Regions from separate parts of the Streptomyces sp. NBC_00009 genome, predicted to be linked through region 1. Evidence: riboswitches for the same ligand, from Rfam matches in the RefSeq annotation. Region 1 holds a riboswitch; each other region holds the start of a gene.
What was found. Region 1 has a riboswitch for cyclic di-AMP ahead of OHA58_RS21065 (transglycosylase family protein). Riboswitches for the same ligand answer to the same signal wherever they lie in the genome.
Positions count from the first base shown of each region.

Region 2: it holds a riboswitch for cyclic di-AMP, as region 1 does, so the genes downstream of both, OHA58_RS13720 (NlpC/P60 family protein) here and OHA58_RS21065 (transglycosylase family protein) in region 1, are expected to answer to the same signal.
Region 3: it holds a riboswitch for cyclic di-AMP, as region 1 does, so the genes downstream of both, OHA58_RS38240 (transglycosylase SLT domain-containing protein) here and OHA58_RS21065 (transglycosylase family protein) in region 1, are expected to answer to the same signal.

Region 1 is NZ_CP108312.1:4,644,956-4,651,468, forward strand. It holds gene OHA58_RS21050 (nucleoside triphosphate pyrophosphohydrolase) at 1-960, shown strand, start outside; gene OHA58_RS21055 (cytochrome P450) at 1,032-2,309, shown strand; gene OHA58_RS21060 (transglycosylase family protein) at 2,449-3,447, shown strand; cyclic di-AMP (ydaO/yuaA leader) riboswitch at 3,572-3,788, shown strand; gene OHA58_RS21065 (transglycosylase family protein) at 3,793-4,473, shown strand; gene eno (phosphopyruvate hydratase) at 4,793-6,079, shown strand; gene OHA58_RS21075 (septum formation initiator family protein) at 6,183-6,513, shown strand, end outside.
Region 2 is NZ_CP108312.1:3,095,923-3,102,435, forward strand. It holds gene OHA58_RS13710 (M23 family metallopeptidase) at 1-1,434, shown strand, start outside; gene pcrA (DNA helicase PcrA) at 1,462-3,972, opposite strand; cyclic di-AMP (ydaO/yuaA leader) riboswitch at 4,227-4,390, shown strand; gene OHA58_RS13720 (NlpC/P60 family protein) at 4,399-5,562, shown strand; gene OHA58_RS13725 (tellurite resistance/C4-dicarboxylate transporter family protein) at 5,590-6,513, shown strand, end outside.
Region 3 is NZ_CP108312.1:8,396,264-8,402,776, reverse strand. It holds gene OHA58_RS38245 (IS110 family transposase) at 271-1,473, shown strand; cyclic di-AMP (ydaO/yuaA leader) riboswitch at 2,505-2,699, shown strand; gene OHA58_RS38240 (transglycosylase SLT domain-containing protein) at 2,704-3,468, shown strand; gene OHA58_RS38235 (glycoside hydrolase family 43 protein) at 3,705-5,183, shown strand; gene yicI (alpha-xylosidase) at 5,214-6,513, opposite strand, start outside.

The sequences.
Region 1 (6,513 bases):
ACCGGCCGCATCGTCCTGCTCACCACCAGCCACCGCGTCGCGCCCGGCCTGCTGTCCTGGTCGGCCTGGCAGCTCCTGCACGCCGCCGACGAGGTGCTGTGCGCCGACGCCGCGCACCCGCAGCTGCCGTATCTGCGGGAGGCCGGCATCGAGGTGCGGGAGGCGGCGCCGACGGCCCGCGAGCTCGTCGACGCCTGTGCCGGGGGCCGCACCGTCGTGGTCGTCGCCACCGCCGAGGGCGACCGCCGCCTGACCGACGGCCTGGCCGCGCTCGCCGGCTCGGGCCGCGTCGCGATGCCCGACCTGGAACTGCTCCCGGCCTCCTACGACCTGCCGGGCGCCCGCCTCCTCGACCTGGTCCAGGTCATGGACCGCATCCGCCGCGAGTGCCCGTGGTCCTCGCAGCAGACCCACAAGGGCCTGGCGAAGTACGCGATCGAGGAGGCGTACGAACTCGTCGAGGCGATCGAGGACGGCGACCGGGACGAGCTGCGCGAGGAGCTCGGTGACGTGCTCCTCCAGGTCGTCTTCCACGCCCGGATCGCCGAGGAGGCCTCCGGCGAGGAAGGGGACGAGGCGTTCTCCGTGGACGACGTCGCCGGCGGCATCGTCGAGAAGCTCATCCACCGCCACCCGCACGTCTTCGGCGACGACACCGCGCTCACCCCGGAGGACGTGAAGGAGCACTGGCTGCGCACGAAGGCCGTGGAGAAGCAGCGCGAGTCCGTCACGGACGGGGTGCCGGTGGGACAGCCCGGCCTCGCGCTCGCGGCCAAGCTGGGGTCCCGGGTGCGGACGGCCGGGCTCGACGTATCCCTCCCGTCCGGCGAGGGCGTCGGCTACGAACTGCTCGCGCTCGCCCTGCGCGCCGAGGCCGACGGCGTCGACCCGGAAGCGGCGCTGCGGGCGGCGGCGCGAGCGTACCGGGACGCGATCCGGGCGGCGGAGGGGCTGGCCTAGGGTCTTTCGTCCGAACCGGTCGGCGGTGGGGTCCGGCCGGAGGGGCGCCCCGCGCCGGATACCGTCGACGCGTGACCGACAAGCCCGCGCAGCGCACCGCTCCCGAACTCTTCACCTGGGAGTTCGCCACCGATCCGTACCCGGCCTACGCCTGGCTGCGCGAGCACTCGCCCGTTCACCGCACGACGCTCCCCAGCGGTGTCGAGGCCTGGCTGGTCACGCGGTACGCGGACGCGAAGCAGGCGCTGGCCGACCAGCGCCTGTCCAAGAACCCGGCACACCACGACGAGCCCGCCCACGCCAAGGGCAAGACCGGCATCCCGGGCGAGCGCAAGGCCGAGCTGATGACGCATCTGCTCAACATCGACCCGCCGGACCACACGCGCCTGCGCCGCCTCGTCTCGAAGGCGTTCACCCCGCGCCGGGTGGCCGAATTCGCCGCCCGCGTGCAGGAGTTGACCGACCGGCTCATCGACGAGTTCGCCGCCAAGGGCGAGGCGGACCTCATCCACGACTTCGCCTTCCCGCTCCCCATCTACGCGATCTGCGACCTGCTGGGCGTCCCGCGCGAGGACCAGGACGACCTGCGGGACTGGGCGGGCATGATGATCCGCCACGGCAAGGGCCCGCGCGGCGGGGTCGCCCGCGCCGTGAAGAAGATCCGGAACTACCTCGTCGAGCTCATCCACCGCAAGCGGGACGAGCCCGGCGACGACCTGATCTCCGGCCTCATCCGCGCCTCCGACCACGGTGAGCACCTCACCGAGAACGAGGCTGCGGCGATGGCCTTCATCCTCCTGTTCGCCGGTTTCGAGACCACCATCAACCTCATCGGCAACGGAACATATGCCCTGCTCACCCACCCCGAGCAGCGCGAGCGGCTCCAGCGGTCGCTGGCCCCCGGCGCCGCCGAACCCGGCCTCCTGGAGACCGGCATCGAGGAACTCCTGCGCTACGACGGCCCGGTGGAGCTCGCCACGTGGCGCTTCGCGACCGAGCCGCTGACCGTCGGCGGGCAGGACATCGCCGCCGGCGACCCCGTCCTCGTGGTGCTCGCCGCCGCCGACCGTGACCCGGCGCGCTTCGACGAGCCCGACACCCTCGACCTCTCCCGGCGTGACAATCAGCACCTCGGATACGGGCACGGCATCCACTACTGCCTCGGCGCCCCGCTCGCGCGCCTGGAAGGACAGACCGCCCTCGCCACGCTTCTGACGCGCCTTCCGGACCTGCGACTCGCGGGGGATCCTGCCGATTTGCGCTGGCGTGGCGGGCTCATCATGCGGGGATTGCGCACGCTTCCGGTCGAGTTCACACCGCATCAGGAGGGCCCGGACAAAGCCCCGTAGCTGACGGTCCGTCAAGACTGTGACTTTCACGTGATCTCGGCTGCATCGACTTGTGACAAGCGTTCGACTCCCGCTACGTTCACCAGTCATCGCGGCACCACCCGCCGCAGCATTCCCCGAGCCACCGAAAGGCGCCTCCATGCTCACCGGGAACGGTCGTCACCGTCGCCCCCGCCAGGCTCCCGCGCTCCTCGTCGCCGCGGGAGTGGCCGGCTCCGCCATCGCGATCCCCCTGCTCGGCGCGACCAGCGCGAGCGCCGCGTCGACGGCCACGTGGGACAAGCTCGCCGAGTGCGAGAGCGGCGGCTCCTGGAGCGCCGATCCGGGCAACGGCTATTACGGCGGGCTCCAGTTCTCGCAGGAGACCTGGGAGGACTACGGCGGCCTCGACTTCGCGCCGCGCGCCGACCAGGCCAGCCGCTCGCAGCAGATAGCCGTCGCCGAGAAGGTCCTCGCCGACCAGGGTCCGCGGGCGTGGCCGGTCTGCTCGGTCACCTCGGGCCTCACGACGGACGACGCGGCGGCCGACGTCGATCCCGGGGCGGCCCTGCCGACCCCGTCCGCGTCCGCCGGCGACTCCGGCAGTGACGACGCGGCGAACGGCGACACCGCGAAGGACGACGCGAGCGACGAGCCGGCGGACTCCGCCTCCTCGGGCGCTAAGGACGACTCCCGAGGGGAGGATCGCGACATCTCGGGTGATACCTCAGGTGACACCGCGAATGACTCCAAGAGTGACAAGTCCGGCCAGGACGGCTCGACTTCCGGCTCGACTCCGACCTCCGGCACGCCCTCGCCGGAGGCCTCCGGCGGCTCGGACTCCGCCACGGCGCCCGCCTCCGGCCGGCACCGCGGCGACGCCGCCGAGGACGATGCGGCGGGCTCCTCGCGTGCCGACGACGGCTCGGGCCGCCACGCCTCGCGCGGTGGCGAAAGCGGGCGCAAGGGCGCGAATACGGACGAAGGCGCCTATACCGTGCGTGCCGGCGACAACCTCTGGGACATCGCCGACACCCATGACGTGGACGGCGGATGGGCCGCCCTGTACGCCGAGAACAAGAAGACGGTCGGCGCCGATCCCGACCTCATCCTTCCTGGTCAGAGTCTGGATCTTGGGCTCGAATCGGGCGAAAAGTAGCGGCAGTTCGGGCGTGATGTCCGCTTTTGCGAGAGTGAGAGATGGGTCTCAAAGGCCCTGATCGTCTTTGAAATTCGGGCGATCCACTGCTTACGGTCATCACCGCTCGCCACCGCGGGCCCCGTCGGATGTCACGCCGAATCCTGCCAATGTCCGTACGGGAACAGTCGTCGCGTAAGCGCCGTAGGCAGGAGCGGGGGACCCAAGGTAAGTGCCGGCCCCGGCCGTTGAGAGACGGCCGAACGACCGGCTTGGGGTTAAGTCGCACGCAGGACGTGCGACCGGGCACTCATCCGGCCCGAACCCGACAGCTCACCTCGTAGGCGTCGGTGAGGGGATCTCTCGATGCTGTTTTCCAGCAAGGGCAAGCACCGCCGCCCGTCCAAGGCAGTCCGTGTCGCCACGCTCGCCGGTGTCGCCGGTGCCGCTGTCGCCGTCCCGCTGATGGGTGCCACCGGCGCCTCCGCCGCCACCGCCTCCGAGTGGGACGCGGTCGCGCAGTGCGAGGCCGGCGGCAACTGGTCGATCAACACGGGCAACGGCTACTACGGCGGCCTCCAGTTCTCCTCGTCCACCTGGGCCGCGTACGGCGGCACCGCGTACGCCTCCACCGCTGACAAGGCCTCCAAGGCGCAGCAGATAGCCGTCGCCGAGAAGGTCCTGGCCAGCCAGGGCAAGGGTGCCTGGCCGAGCTGTGGCGTGGGCCTGTCCGCCGCCTCGACCGGCTCCGCCCCGGCCGCCGCCCCGCAGCCGGAGCGCAAGGCCGAGCAGCCGGCCACCCGCAGCCAGGAGCGCACGGCGCCTGCCGCCCCGAAGCAGGAGTCGAAGAAGACCGTCAAGACCCCGACCGGCAAGAAGGTCAAGAAGGGTGACGGCGAGTACAAGGTGAAGGCCGGCGACACCCTCAGCAGCATCGCCGAGGCGCACGACACCAAGGGCGGCTGGGCGAAGCTCTTCAAGCTGAACAAGGACATCGTCGAGGACGCCGACCTGATCTACCCGGGCCAGCAGCTCCACCTCAAGTAAGTAATAGAGGAGAGCAGCAGCCCCCAGGCCGCTCGGGTACCGGCTTTCGGCGGACGGCCGGTACCACTCCAGGTTTCCCCCAAGGACTCCCCGCCCCGGGTGCGCATTCCCCCGTCGCGCCCGGGGCGGGGCTTTGGTGTGTGAGGGGTCCTGGGCTTTCGTCCGTTGTCGGCCGGGATTTTTTGTTCCGTTCGGAAACAATTCGCTCTCGGTTTTGTCCACGGGCCGGTCGGTCGGCTGGCCGGTGCCTGGAGCCGGATAGGCTCAGGTGTTGCCGGACCATGCGGCCCGGCGTAGTTGCGTCACATCCCAGAAGGAGATGCTCGTGCCGTCCATCGACGTCGTCGTAGCCCGGGAAATCCTGGACTCCCGAGGCAACCCCACGGTCGAGGTCGAGGTCGGCCTCGACGACGGCAGCACCGGTCGTGCCGCTGTCCCGTCCGGTGCGTCCACCGGCGCGTTCGAGGCCATCGAACTCCGCGACGGTGACCCGAACCGGTACCAGGGCAAGGGTGTCGAGAAGGCCGTCCTCGCCGTCATCGAGCAGATCGGCCCGGAGCTCGTCGGCTACGACGCCACCGAGCAGCGCCTGATCGACCAGGCGATGTTCGACCTGGACGCCACCGACAACAAGGGCTCGCTCGGCGCCAACGCCATCCTCGGCGTCTCCCTCGCCGTCGCGCACGCCGCCTCCGAGGCCAGCGACCTGCCGCTGTTCCGCTACCTCGGCGGTCCGAACGCGCACCTGCTGCCCGTCCCGATGATGAACATCCTCAACGGTGGGTCGCACGCCGACTCCAACGTCGACATCCAGGAGTTCATGATCGCGCCGATCGGCGCGGAGTCCTTCTCCGAGGCCCTTCGCTGGGGCGCCGAGGTCTACCACACCCTCAAGAAGGTGCTGAAGACCAAGGGCCTGTCCACCGGCCTGGGCGACGAGGGCGGCTTCGCCCCGAACCTCGGCTCGAACCGAGAGGCCCTCGACCTCATCCTCGAGGCCATCAAGCAGGCCGGTTACGTCCCCGGTGAGCAGATCGCGCTCGCGCTCGACGTCGCCGCGTCCGAGTTCTACAAGGACGGCAAGTACGAGTTCGAGGGCAAGTCCCGCTCGGCCGCCGAGATGACCGAGTACTACGAGGAGCTCGTCTCCGCGTACCCGCTGGTCTCCATCGAGGACCCGCTGTACGAGGACGACTGGGCCGGCTGGAACGTCATCACCGAGAAGCTGGGCGACAAGGTCCAGATCGTCGGCGACGACCTCTTCGTCACCAACCCCGAGCGACTCGCCCGCGGCATCGAGGAGGGCTCCGCCAACGCCCTGCTCGTCAAGGTCAACCAGATCGGTTCGCTGACCGAGACCCTGGACGCCGTCGAGATGGCCCAGCGCAACGGCTTCAAGTGCATGATGTCCCACCGCTCCGGCGAGACCGAGGACGTCACCATCGCCGACCTCGCCGTCGCGGTGAACTGCGGCCAGATCAAGACCGGCGCCCCGGCCCGCTCGGACCGCGTCGCCAAGTACAACCAGCTCCTGCGCATCGAGGAGATCCTCGACGACGCCGCGGTCTACGCCGGCCGCAGCGCCTTCCCGCGCTTCAAGGGCTGAGCGCACCCTTAAGGCACTGCCTTAGGAAGCGTCGTACGTACGTCCCCGCACCCGGTCCCGTACCGTGTGCGGGGACGTACGCACGTAAAGGGGAGGCGCGAACATGGCCGGGAGAGTCCGGGACAGGGACCGTGACCGGTTCTCCACCGCGACCCGGCTGCGTCTGCTCGGCGAGCAGACCGCCGAGCGCGTCTACCGCTCCCAGACCAGACGCCAGGCCCGCCGCTCCCGCCTCACCGGCCGCGCGGCACTCCTGGCCCTCGTCCTGTGCACCCTGGTCGTCGCGCTCGCCTACCCCATAAGGCAGTACGTCTCCCAGCGCGGGGAGATCGCCGACCTCCAGCGCCGGCAGCAGGAGGCCCAGAGCAGGGTCGACAGGCTGCGCGACGAGAAGGCACGCTGGCAGGACGACTCGTACGCCGAGCAGCGGATCC
Region 2 (6,513 bases), 1.5 Mb from region 1:
CTGCCCGGCGCGCACAACACCGGCGCGTACGACAACAGTCAGTGGTCGACCGGCGCGCACCAGACTCTGACGACGCAGGAACCCCAGCAGCACGACCCGTACGCGGCGCAGCAGCACGCCGCCGCGTACGGCACCGGCAGCTACGACACCACCGCTGTCTGGGGGACCGCCGCTCACGAGCAACTCGGCGGTATTCCGGCCCAGTCCGGACCGGACCATTCCGGCCAGTGGGACAACAGCGCGTGGGCGGACCAGTCCGGGCAGTGGGACGCGAACGCCTTCGGGGCGCAGGCGCAGGGATTCACCACGCAGGACGCGTTCGTCACGCAGACGTTCCAGGCGCCGGCGGCCTTCGAGACCCAGGCGTTCGAGACCCAGGCGTTCGACGCGCAGGCCTATGAGACGCAGGCCTATGAGACGCAGGCATTTGAGGCCCAGCCCTTCGCGACGCAGACCTTCGAAGCGCCGGTCTTCGACACCGGCGCGTACGACGCCACCGCATGGAACTCCGCGGGCGCCGAAGGTGACGACAGCGCCCCCGACGCCCGGCACGACTACGGCCAACCCGACGCCCCCGAGCCGGAGTTGAGCCACGACGACAGTCACCACGACAGCTACGGCGACGGCCTCGACGACGTCGAGGAAATCGTCGCCCGCAACGAGCGGCCCGCCCCGGTCACGCCGGCCCAGCGCGCACGCTCCCGCCGCCGCTCCCCCGCCAAGCGCTCCGCGCTGCTCACGGTCGCGGTGCCCTCGGTGTGCGTGATGGGCGTCGCGGGAGTCGCCGCGGCCTCCGTCGGCGGGCTCGGCGGCGACGACAGCAAGGACACGACGGCGGCCTCCGCGCCCGACGCGACCGCCGTGAAGCCCTCCGTCGCCAACAACAAGCTCGACACCCAGCTCGCGGGCCTCTCCGCGGACGCGGGCGACTTCGCCGACCGGGCGAGCCGCACCCAGGAACGTATCGACCTCAGGGCCAAGCAGCAGGCCGAGCGGAAGCAGGCGGCGGAGGAAGCGGCGCGCAAGGAGCGCCTGCGGCCCAAGTTCGTCCTCCCGGTCAAGCAGCGCGGGCTGAGCGCGTACTACGGGCAGGCCGGCATCAACTGGATGTCCGTGCACACCGGCATCGACTTCCCCGTCTCGTACGGCACCCCGGTGATGGCCGCGACCGACGGCACCGTCCGTACGCAGTGGAACAGCGCGTACGGGAACATGACGATCCTGACGGCGAAGGACGGCACGGAGACCTGGTACTGCCACCTCTCCAGCCACACCGTGATGAGCGGACCGGTCAAAGCCGGTGACGTCATCGCGCACTCCGGGAACTCCGGCAACTCCACCGGTCCGCACCTGCACTTCGAGGTGCGTCCCGGCGGCGGCTCGGCCGTCGACCCGCTCCCGTGGCTCCGCAGCCACGGGCTCGACCCGACGTAGGGCCGAGCCTCCCGTCAGCGGCCTTCCCTACAGCTTCTCCACCGGCGCGTACCGCAGCAGCAGGCGCTTCGGCTTGGGCTCGCCGAAGTCGACCGTCGCCTCCGCGTTCGCCCCCGTGCCCTTGACGCCGACGACCGTGCCGAGGCCGAACTGGTCGTGCGTGACCCGGTCTCCCACCGAGAGCGCGACGACGAGCTTCTCCGTCGCCCGGCGTGTGGCGAACGCCGGTGTCGAGCGCGAGCGCGACGACGAGAGGGACGCAGCGATGCCGCTCGTCGGTCCCGCCGACTTGGCGGGCGCCATGGCGCCGGTCCGCTTCCACTCCAGATGCGCGTCCGGGATCTCCTCCAGGAAGCGCGACGGCGGGTTGTACGAGGGCTGGCCCCAGGCGCTGCGCAGCGTGGAGCGCGTCAGATACAGGCGCTCACGCGCGCGCGTGATGCCGACGTAGGCGAGCCGGCGCTCCTCCTCCAGCTCCTTGACCTGGCCGAGGGAGCGCATGTGCGGGAAGACGCCGTCCTCCATGCCGGTCAGGAAGACGACCGGGAACTCAAGGCCCTTGGCCGTGTGCAGTGTCATCAGCGTGATGACGCCGGAGCCGTCGTCCTCCTCGTCCGGGATCTGGTCGGAGTCGGCGACGAGCGCGACCCGCTCCAGGAACTCGGAGAGCGTACCGACGCTCGCCTCGCCCTCACCCTCGGCCGCGCCGTCCGCCGTCGCGCTCTCCTGCTCGAACTCCAGTGCCACGGCCGCGAGTTCCTGAAGGTTCTCGATGCGCGTCTCGTCCTGCGGGTCCGTCGACGACTGCAACTCGGCGAGATAGCCGGTCCGTTCGAGTACGGCCTCCAGGACCGTGGCCGGGCCCGCGCCCGACTCAACGATCGTGCGGAGGTCCTCCATCAGCGTGTTGAACCGCTTCACCGCGTTCGTCGAGCGGGCCGCCATGCCGTATGCCTCGTCGACGCGGCGCAGCGCCTGCGGGAAGGAGATCTTCTCGCGCTGGGAGAGCGCATCGATCATCGCCTCGGCGCGGTCGCCGATGCCGCGCTTCGGCACATTGAGAATGCGGCGCAGGGGGACGGAGTCCTCGGGGTTGGCGAGCACCCGCAGATAGGCCAGGACGTCCCTGACCTCCTTGCGCTCGTAGAAGCGGACTCCGCCGACGACCTTGTAGGGCAGGCCGACGCGGATGAAGATCTCTTCGAAGACACGGGACTGCGCGTTCGTCCGGTAGAAGACGGCGACGTCGCCGGCCTTCGCGTCGCGCGCGTCCGTGAGCCGGTCGATCTCGTCGGCGACGAACTGCGCCTCGTCGTGCTCGGTGTCCGCGACGTAGCCGGTGATCTGCGCGCCCGCGCCCGCGTTCGTCCACAGGTTCTTGGGGCGGCGGGATTCGTTGCGCTCGATGACCGCGTTGGCCGCGGAGAGGATGGTCTGCGTCGAGCGGTAGTTCTGCTCGAGCAGGATCGTCGTCGCGTCGGTGTAGTCCTCCTCGAACTGGAGGATGTTGCGGATGGTGGCTCCGCGGAACGCGTAGATCGACTGGTCGGCGTCACCCACGACGCACAGCTCGGCCGGCGGGAGGTCGTCCGTGCGGGGCGGCTCGTCCTCCGCGCGGACGCTGCCGGCCGACCCCACCAGCTCCCTGACCAGCGCGTACTGCGCATGGTTCGTGTCCTGGTACTCGTCGACCAGGACGTGGCGGAAGCGCCGGTGGTAGTGCTCGGCGACGTCCGGGAAGGCGCGCAGGAGGTTTACCGTCGTCATGATCAGGTCGTCGAAGTCCAGCGCGTTCGCCTCGCGGAGGCGGGACTGGTACATCGCGTAGGCCTGGGCGAGGGTCTTCTCGAAGCCGTCGGCGGCCTGAGCTGCGAAGTCCTCCTCGTCGATGAGCTCGTTCTTCAGGTTCGAGATCTTGGCGCTGAAGGACTTCGGCGGGAACTTCTTCGGGTCCAGGTCGAGGTCGCGGCAGACCAGGGCCATGAGGCGCTTGGAGTCGGCGGCGTCGTAGATCGAGAACGACGATGTGAAGCCGAGCTTCTTCGACTCGCGGCGCAGGATACGGACGCAGGCGCTGTGGAACGTCGACACCCACATCGCGTTCGCCCGCGGGCCGACGAGGGACTCGACGCGCTCCTTCATCTCGCCCGCGGCCTTGTTCGTGAACGTGATCGCGAGGATCTGGCCGGGGTGCACACCGCGCTCGGCGAGGAGATACGCGATGCGGTGCGTGAGCACGCGGGTCTTGCCGGAACCCGCGCCCGCCACGATGAGCAGCGGGGAGCCGCCGTGGACGACGGCGGCCTTCTGGTTCTCGTTCAGCCCGTCGAGGAGCGCCGCCGGGTCGAGCGCCGGGCGGGGGGCGCCGCCGCGGTAGTACGCGTCTCTGGCCGGAGGCACGTCGAATTTCCCGCCGAACAGGTCGTCCGGAACGTGCTCCGGAGCCGTGTCGTCCTCGGGCGGCGGCGGGGCATGCTCCTCACTGGCCTTCGAAGCCGTGAGGTCCGCCAGGAAGCTGTCGTCAAAGAGGCTGCTCATCGCTCTACGAGTCTAGGCCGCCCCACTGACACCCACGGCCGCCCCGGAAACTTCCCCCCGACTTCGCGGGCCCGGCCACCTCTCGTAGTGCGGGAATCACCCTCCGTGAGAGTTACCGGAGGTCACGAACAAGATTGCCGAAGGTCACGAAAATGTATCGGGCATATCGAACATCAACCTTCACAGCAGCCACACGAGTTGGCTAGCGTGCTCCGCGGGCCGCCCGTCCCCCCGCCGGCAACCGCGCCGCGAACGGGTCGCCCCCGCTGAGTTCAGTACGCCGAGAGGCATGGAACCGGGGACCCACGACCTTTGGGGTGAATCGGCCGACGACCCGTCAGGGCGCGGCCGTAGGGCAGCCTTCCGAATCTCCGCCCGAACCCGACAGCTAACCCGGTAGGCGGTCATGGGAAGGAGACGCGCCCCTTGGCGTCGCACCGCAAGCCGCGCAGCAGGACAGCCGGTCCCCGCACGGCCCCTGTCGTCGGAATCACCACGGCGGCCCTCACGTCCATCGCCCTGCTCTCGCAGAGCGCGACCGCTGCCCCCTCCGCGCCGCCGAAGCCGAGCCTGGAAGAGGTCCAGAAGAAGGTCGACACCCTCTACCACCAGGCGGGCGTCGCCACGGAGAAGTACAACGCGGCCAAGGAGCGCACCACCAAGCAGCAGAAGCGCGTCGGCGACCTGCTCGACGACGTCGCGCAGCGCACCGAGAAGCTCAACAAGGCCCGCCAGGAGCTCGGCACCTTCGCCGCCGCCCAGTACCGCACGGGCGCCGTCTCCGACACCGCGACGCTGCTCCTCGCCGACGACGCGCAGGACTACTTCGACCAGGACCAGCTGATGAGCCGGCTCACGAGCCGCCAGAAGAAGGCCGTCGACGACTACCAGACCGAGCAGGCCGCCACCACGAAGAAGCGCACCGAGGCGGCCAAGAGCCTGGAGACGCTGACCACTTCGCAGGCCACGCTCAGGAGCACGAAGAGGGACGTCCAGCAGAAGCTCGGCGATGCCCGGCAACTCCTGTCGAAGCTGACCGCAGAGGAGAAGGCGCGGCTCGCGGCGATCGAGAAGAAGAAGCAGGAGGCCGCCAGGAAGAAGGCGGAGGAGCTGGCGCGTCAGCAGGCCGAGGCGGAGGCCAAGCGCAAGGCGGCCGAGGAGGCACGCCAGAAGGAGGACCCGGGTACCGGCAGCGGTTCGGGTACGGGTACGGGCTCCGGAAGCACCGGCACCGGCTACGCCGCCAAGGCCGCGAAGGTCATCGACTTCGCCGAGTCACAGATGGGCAAGCCGTACGTGTGGGGCGCCACCGGCCCGGACTCGTACGACTGCTCGGGCCTCACGCAGGCCGCGTGGAAGGCGGCCGGCATATCGCTGCCGCGCACGACCTGGGACCAGGTCAAGGTCGGCACGACCGTCACCACGGCCAACGCCCAGCCCGGTGACCTGGTCTTCTTCTACGACGACATCAGCCACGTCGGCATCTACATCGGCGACGGCAAGATGATCCACGCCCCCAAGCCGGGCGCGAACGTCCGCGTCGAGTCGATCTACTACATGCCGATCCACAGCGTGGTGCGCCCGGCCTGACCGGCTTCGTGGGGTTACGTTCGGGCGGTGCGCGGCCCGAACGCAACCTCACGTCCCGGACCCACGTGGTCCCAGCTCCCGCCGGCCGCCGGCGCCGCCGTCATGGCCACCGGCATCATCTCGGTCGGCCTGAACCTGACCGGTCACTCGGTGCTGTCGGGCATCATGCTGGTGCTCGCCGCGGCCCTCTGGCTCGCCCTCGCGGCGGACTTCGCGAACCGGCTGGTGCGGGAGCGCGACCGCTGGCAGTCCGAGGCCGGCACCCCGCCCGCGCTCACCGCGGTCGCGGCGACGACCGTCCTCGGCACCCGGATCTCCATGTTCGGCTGGCAGACCCTGGCCGAGGCGCTCCTCGCCCTGGCCGCGCTCGTCTGGCCGGCGCTCCTGATCAACGTCGTACGGCGCTGGGAGCCGCGGATGCCGGGGGGCGTGTTCCTCGGCTGTGTCGCGACGCAGGGCCTCGTCGTCCTGGCGGCGACGCTCGCGCCCGCGGTCGGCGCGCACTGGCTCGCGTACACCGGGATGGTGCTCTTCTGGGGCGGGGTCGTCCTGTACTGCTTCGCACTGCTCCACTTCGACCTGCGCGAGGTGGCCTCCGGCGCCGGGGACCAGTGGGTCGCGGGCGGCGCGCTCGCCATCTCCGCCCTCGCCGCGTCGAAGCTCGTCGCTACGGGTCTGTGGAACGAGGACGACACGGGCGCCCTGCGCACCATGAGCTTTCTGCTGCTCGCGCTCGATATGGCCTGGTACGTGGTGCTGGCGCTGGCGGAGGTGCGGTGGCCCCGGCCGCGCTACGACGTGCGGCGCTGGTCGACGGTCTTCCCTCTGGGAATGGCAGCGGCGGCGGCACTGTCCGTGGGCGCCGCCGCCGATGTGCCCTGGCTCAGAGGGCCGGGGCAGGTGCTGGTGTGGATCGCGGTGGCCGCGTGGCTCGCCACCCTGATCGGGACG
Region 3 (6,513 bases), 3.8 Mb from region 1:
CACCCCCCGTTATCTTCTTCGCGGTCCTGCAAGAGGGCCGCTGGCCTCCGGGCCCGGCATGACTGTTCCCCCCTGTCGAACCGATGACCTGGGGGGTGGTGTCACCGGGCCCGAGAGGCGCCGTTGGAGACGCTGATGAGAGGTCCGACTACCGCCTGGCCTGGCGCAGTGCCCGGCCGCTTGCGGGCGGCAGGTCTGCATAACGTGGATGCGCGCATACGACGCCAACGCCCTGGCCAGCACCGCACGAACCCCGTTCGGGAGGATGAGTTGGACGAAATCGACGGCGTAGGCGTCTTCCTCGGCCTGGACGTCGGCAAGAGCGCCCATCACGGGCACGGCCTCACCCCGGCCGGCAAGAAGGTCTTCGACAGGCAACTGCCCAACAGCGAGCCGAAGCTGCGGGCCGTCTTCGACAAGCTGGCCGCGAAGTTCGGCACTGTGCTGGTGATCGTGGACCAGCCCGCCTCCATCGGAGCCCTGCCCCTGACCGTTGCCCGGAACGCCGGCTGCAAGGTCGCCTACCTGCCCGGACTCTCTATGCGGCGGATCGCCGATCTCTACCCAGGCGAGGCGAAGACCGACGCGAAGGACGCCGCGGTGATCGCGGACGCCGCCCGCACCATGCCGCACACCCTGCGCTCGCTGGAACTGACCGACGAGATCACCGCCGAACTGACCGTCCTGGTCGGCTTCGACCAGGACCTCGCGGCCGAAGCCACCCGCACCTCCAACCGGATACGCGGCCTGCTCACCCAGTTCCACCCCAGCCTGGAGCGTGTCCTTGGCCCGCGCCTGGACCACAGTGCCGTGACCTGGCTGCTGGAACGCTACGGATCCCCGGCCAGCTTGCGAAAGGCCGGTCGCCGCAGGCTCGTTCAGGTGATCCGGCCCAAGGCTCCGCGCATGGCTGCCCGGCTGATCGACGAGGTCTTCGACGCTCTCGACGAGCAGACCGTCGTGGTCCCGGGCACCAGCACCCTCGACGTCGTGATCCCGTCCCTGGCCCGTTCGCTCGCCGCCGTCCACGAACAGCGACGAGCCCTGGAAACGCAGATCGGGCAGCTGCTGGAGGCTCACCCTCTTTCCGCAGTCCTGACCTCGATTCCGGGGGTCGCGGTCAGGACCGCCGCCACCTTGCTGGTCACCGTCGGCGACGCAACCAGCTTCCCCACCGCCGCCCACCTGGCCTCCTACGCCGGCCTTGCCCCGACGACCAAGTCGTCCGGGACCTCGATCCACGGCGAACACGCGCCCAGAGGCGGCAACCGGCAGCTCAAACGCGCGATGTTCCTGTCCGCGTTCGCCGCCCTGCACGACCCCGCCTCCCGCACCTACTACGACCGATGCCGGGCCCGTGGGAAGACCCACACCCAGGCACTTCTCCGCCTAGCCCGCCAGCGGATCAACGTGCTGTTCGCGATGCTCCGCGACGGCACCTTCTACGAACCAAGAACCCCACGCCTCGCTTGACGAAAGACATAGAGGCCCCCCGGCACCAGCCGCCCGCGTCCCGTCAGCCCACCGCACAACCGGACCCGAGGAGGCGGCCCGTCCCACGGCTCACCACAACGCGGCGCTTCCTGCCTGCCTGCCTGGAAATAGGAACGCGCCGCTTCCATAAGCGCGTTCGGGCTCGCGTCCGGCAGGCCTTCGCCCGGATGAAGGGCTGAAATATCCCGCGTGACTGGCGAATCGCCGTCATGTTCCATGCGCCCGAGTAACCTCCTCTATTACTGCGCTTCTTCGCGGCGGGCCTTCGGCTCGTCAGTCGGCAGAGGATTTCAGCAGGCTCCTCCGGATCCGAGCCGAGGCCTTCACTGAGATACCAGTGACGATCGGCAACTGACTTCCCATCACATTCAGACCTCTTCTGAGCTCGCGCACATCCTGAGCCTGCAAGATCTCCGGGTGCAGCATCGTCGCCCTCACCTACGCGGCCCTCGGGTATCCCGCGAGCCCAGCAGGTCGGCAGGAAGTGCACTCCGATGATGGAGCCCGTCGGCCTCACCTCAGTCGACCCTCAGCCGAACCGCACAAGGCCACGTTCAGGCACCATCCCGATCGAGACCCGCTCATGAACCGTGCGGCGGGGACGTCCGTCGGGCCGCGCGACCGTGTAGGCATTGATGCCAATATGCCCCTTTAGGTAGTAAAAGTGACGTGGTGGTATGTCCACTTTTGCACTAAAAACTACCCTTTAGCATTATTGGCGGCGTGCGCGGAGTTACGCCTATATTGCAAGGCATTCATGCAAAATATCGCACTCTGATACGCGATCGGGCGGCATTCCAACCCGTATCCCATTCAGTGAACCGCGTCACACGAACGGACGCGGGCCCCGAGATCCGCTGAGCCCCACTTCCCTTCTGCGCAAAGAAGATTGGGCTTTTCGATCAACGAGAGCGGCGGGTTCCGGTCGCCAGACACAGGGCTCTCACATTTCGCGATCACAATTCTGGTCTTGTTCCGTCCGCGCTTTCTCGCCTAATGTCACCGTCAATCCGGATGGAACGCCGAATCCTGCCGCTGTCCGGAATCCCTCCCACCCACTCGATTACGCACGGCAGGAGCGGGGGACCCAGGTAAGCCGCCGATCTGGTTTCCGGAACGGCTCGGGGTGAAGTCGCATTCCTAGTGCGACCGGACATCTCCCGTCCGAACCCGACAGCTCACCTCGTAGGCGACGGAGAGGAATGCGCCATGCCCGCAAAGGGAAAGCACCGCCGCACCAAGTCCATCTCGTTCACCCGGGGACTCGCCGCCGCAGGCACAGGCGCGGCTGTGCTCGCTCTCCCGGTGCTCGGCGCGACCAGCGCCGTCGCGGCGACGGCCGCCCCGGCCGCAAAGAGCGCCGCGGCCCCCGCGACGTACGTCGTCGCCGCGGGCGACACCCTCAGCAAGATCGCCCGAGAGCACTCTCTGAGCGGCGGCTGGAAGCAGCTGTACCAGGACAACCGAGCCACCCTCGGTGACAACCCGGGGCTGATCCACCCCGGTGTCAAGCTCACGCTCGGCAAGAAGAGCACGGCCGAGCCCGCGCAGAAGCCGGCCGCCTCCAGGGCGTCCGCCGAGCGGGCCGACCGCTCCGAGGTCCGGACCACGCTCGCCGCCAAGCCTGCCGCTGCCCCGGCGAAGAAGTCCTACACCAACGACCTCGACGGCTGGATCAAGGAGTCGCTCGACATCATGGCCCAGCACAACATTCCCGGCTCCTACGACGGCATCCACCGCAACATCATGCGCGAGTCCTCCGGCAACCCGCTGGCCATCAACAACTGGGACTCCAACGCTGTCAAAGGAACCCCGTCCAAGGGACTCCTGCAGGTCATCGACCCCACGTTCAAGGCTTACCACGTGCCCGGCACCTCGATGAACAGCTACGACCCGGTCGCCAACATCACCGCCGCCTGCAACTACGCGGCCCACCGGTACGGCTCGATCGACAACGTGAACAGCGCGTACTGACAGTCGGTTTGGGCTCCGCCCCGGCTCAGCGCGGAGAGGACGCCGCAGTCCACTCGGCCTGAACGGAGCCCCAGCGACTGCCGGTTGAAGCGCATCGATGATGTGTGGCCCTGAAGTCCCGTAAGCACGAAGGGACTTCAGGGCCCTTTTGCATCCCGCCCAACCCCTTGCGCGCCATCACCCCCGTGCATATCCTCCCCGCGAATCGAAGCGCTTCGACAACGTGGAGAAACAGCATGGCAGACCCACACCCGGTCATCCCCGGGTTCCACCCGGACCCCAGCGTCTGCCGCGTCGGCGACGACTACTACCTCGCGTGCTCGAGCTTCGAGTACGTCCCCGGGGTGCCGCTCTTCCACAGTCGCGACCTGGTGCACTGGCGGCAGATCGGCAACGTCCTCGACCGGCCCGGCCAGCTGCGGCTGCCCTGGGACACGCCCTCCTCGGCCGGGATCTACGCGCCGACGCTGCGCCACCGCGACGGCCGCTTCTGGCTCATCACCACCAATGTGAGCGAGGGTGGCGGCAACCTGCTCGTCTGCGCCACCGACCCGGCGGGCCCCTGGTCGGACCCGGTCCCGCTGCCCGGCGTCCCCGGCATCGACCCGGATCTCGCCTGGGACGAGGACGGCGCGTGCTGGGTCACGGTCGCCGGGATCTCCCAGGTCCGTATCGACCCGTACACCGGCGAGACGTTCGGCGAGCCGCGCCCGCTGTGGTCCGGCACGCCGGGCGCCAAGGCCCCGGAGGCGCCGCACCTGTACCACGTGGGCGACCACTGGTACCTGCTGATCGCCGAGGGCGGCACCGAGCGCGGGCATGCCGTCTCCGTGGCCCGCGGCCCCGCGCCCACCGGCCCCTTCGAGCCGTGTCCGGCCAATCCGGTCCTGACCCACCGCAGCACCGACGAACCCGTCCAGAACACCGGCCACGCCGATCTGGTGCAAGCGCCCGACGGCACGTGGTGGATGGTGTTCCTCGGGGTGCGGCCGCGCGGCGGCACGCCCGGCTGGCACGTGCTCGGCCGCGAGACCTTCCTCGCGCCGGTCACCTGGGAGGACGGCTGGCCGGTCGTCGGCCCGCCGGCGACGGCCGGGCCCGCGCCCGCCTGCGCCGAACGCTTCACGGACGACTTCGACGACGCCGATCTGCAGCCCTCCTGGATCTCGCTCCGCCACCGCTCCCCGCGGCACTGCACCACGAAGGAACGGCCGGGCCGGCTGACGCTCCACGCCCTCGGGGGCGGCCCCGACGCCGCCGACGTCACCTTCGTCGGCCACCGGCAGCAGCACCTCTCCTGCCGCGTCCGCGCCCACCTCGACCCGGCGGACGGCACCGGCGGCCTTGCGGTCCGGCTCGACGAGCGGCACCACTATGAGATCGAGGCCGACGCCACCGAAGTACGGGTGATCGCCCGCGTCGGACCACTGCGCACCGTGGTGGCCTCCACGTCCCGGGCGACGGCCGGCGGGCCGCTCGTGCTCGGCGTCGACGTGACCCCCACGGACACCCCCCGCGACGCGCGCACGGGCCCCGACACGCTCGCGTTCGGCGTCGAGGATCCGCACGGCACGTTCACCGCACTCGCGGCCCTCGACGGCCGCTATCTGTCGACCGAGGTGGCCGGCGGGTTCACCGGCCGCGTCATCGGCCTGTACGCCGCGGCTGGCACCGCCCACTTCGACTGGTTTCGCTACGAGCCGCTCGGCATCTGAACTCGACCGCTGACGTGACCACCGAACGGGCTACAACTCCCGCACCACGTAGGGGCGTTCTGTTCCCGCCACCTCCACCGTGACCGCCCCGTCGACGGCGTCCCGGCGCACCCGGTACGCGGCGGCGGGGCTCCCGTCGTGGTTCGGCACCGTCACGGTCACGTCTCGCGCGCCCGGCGCGACGAGCAAGGTGACGCCGTCGGTCCAGTCGCCGTCGGGGCGCCGGTCGTCCGCGCCGAGCGGGACGGCCGCGCCGGGACGGACGAACAGCGGCAGGCTGTCGAAGCCGTGGGTCTCGCGCAGCCAGCGCCCGCCCTCGACCCGCTCCCCCGTCAGCAGCCGCGTCCACGTGCCCTCGGGCAGATAGAACTCGACATCGCCGTCCGCCGAGAACACCGGCGCGACGAGCAGGTCGGGGCCGAGCATGTACTGGCGGTCCAGGACCCGGCACGTAGGGTCGTCCGGGAAGTCGAGGAGCATCGGGCGCATCACGGGGACGCCGGTGCGGTGCGCCTCGACCGCCGCCCCGTACAGGTACGGCATGAGGCGGTGCTTGAGGCGCGTGAACTTCCGTGCCACGTCCACCGCTTCCTCGCCGAATGCCCACGGCACGCGGTACGAGACATTGCCGTGCAGGCGGCTGTGCGAGGAGAGCAGGCCGAAGGCGAGCCAGCGCTTGAAGACGGCCGGGTCGGGGGTGCCCTCGAAGCCGCCGATGTCGTGCGACCAGAAGCCGAAGCCCGACAGGGACAGGGAGAGGCCGCCGCGCAGCGACTCCGCCATCGCCGTGAACGAGGCGAAGCAGTCACCGCCCCAGTGCACCGGGAACTGCTGGCCGCCGGCCGTCGCCGAGCGGGCGAAGACGACCGCCTCTCCGCTGCCGCGCTCCTTCTCCAGCAGCTCGAAGACGGTGCGGTTGTAGAGGTGCGCGTAGTAGTTGTGCATGCGCTCGGGGTCGGAGCCGTCGTGCCAGACGACGTCGGTCGGGACGCGCTCGCCGAAGTCCGTCTTGAAGCTGTCGACGCCCATGTCGAGCAGGCCGCGCAGCTTGCCCGCGTACCAGTCGCGCGCGCCCGGGTTGGTGAAGTCGACGAGCGCCATGCCGGGCTGCCACAGGTCCCACTGCCAGACGTCGCCGTTCGGCTTGCGGACCAGATGGCCCGACGCCAGTCCCTCGTCGAAGAGTGGGGACTTCTGAGCGATGTACGGGTTGATCCACATGCTGATGCGCAGGCCGCGCGCCTTGAGGCGGCGCAGCATGGCGACCGGGTCGGGGAAGACGTCCGGGTCCCAGGTGAAGTCGGACCACTGGTACTCGCGCATCCAGAAG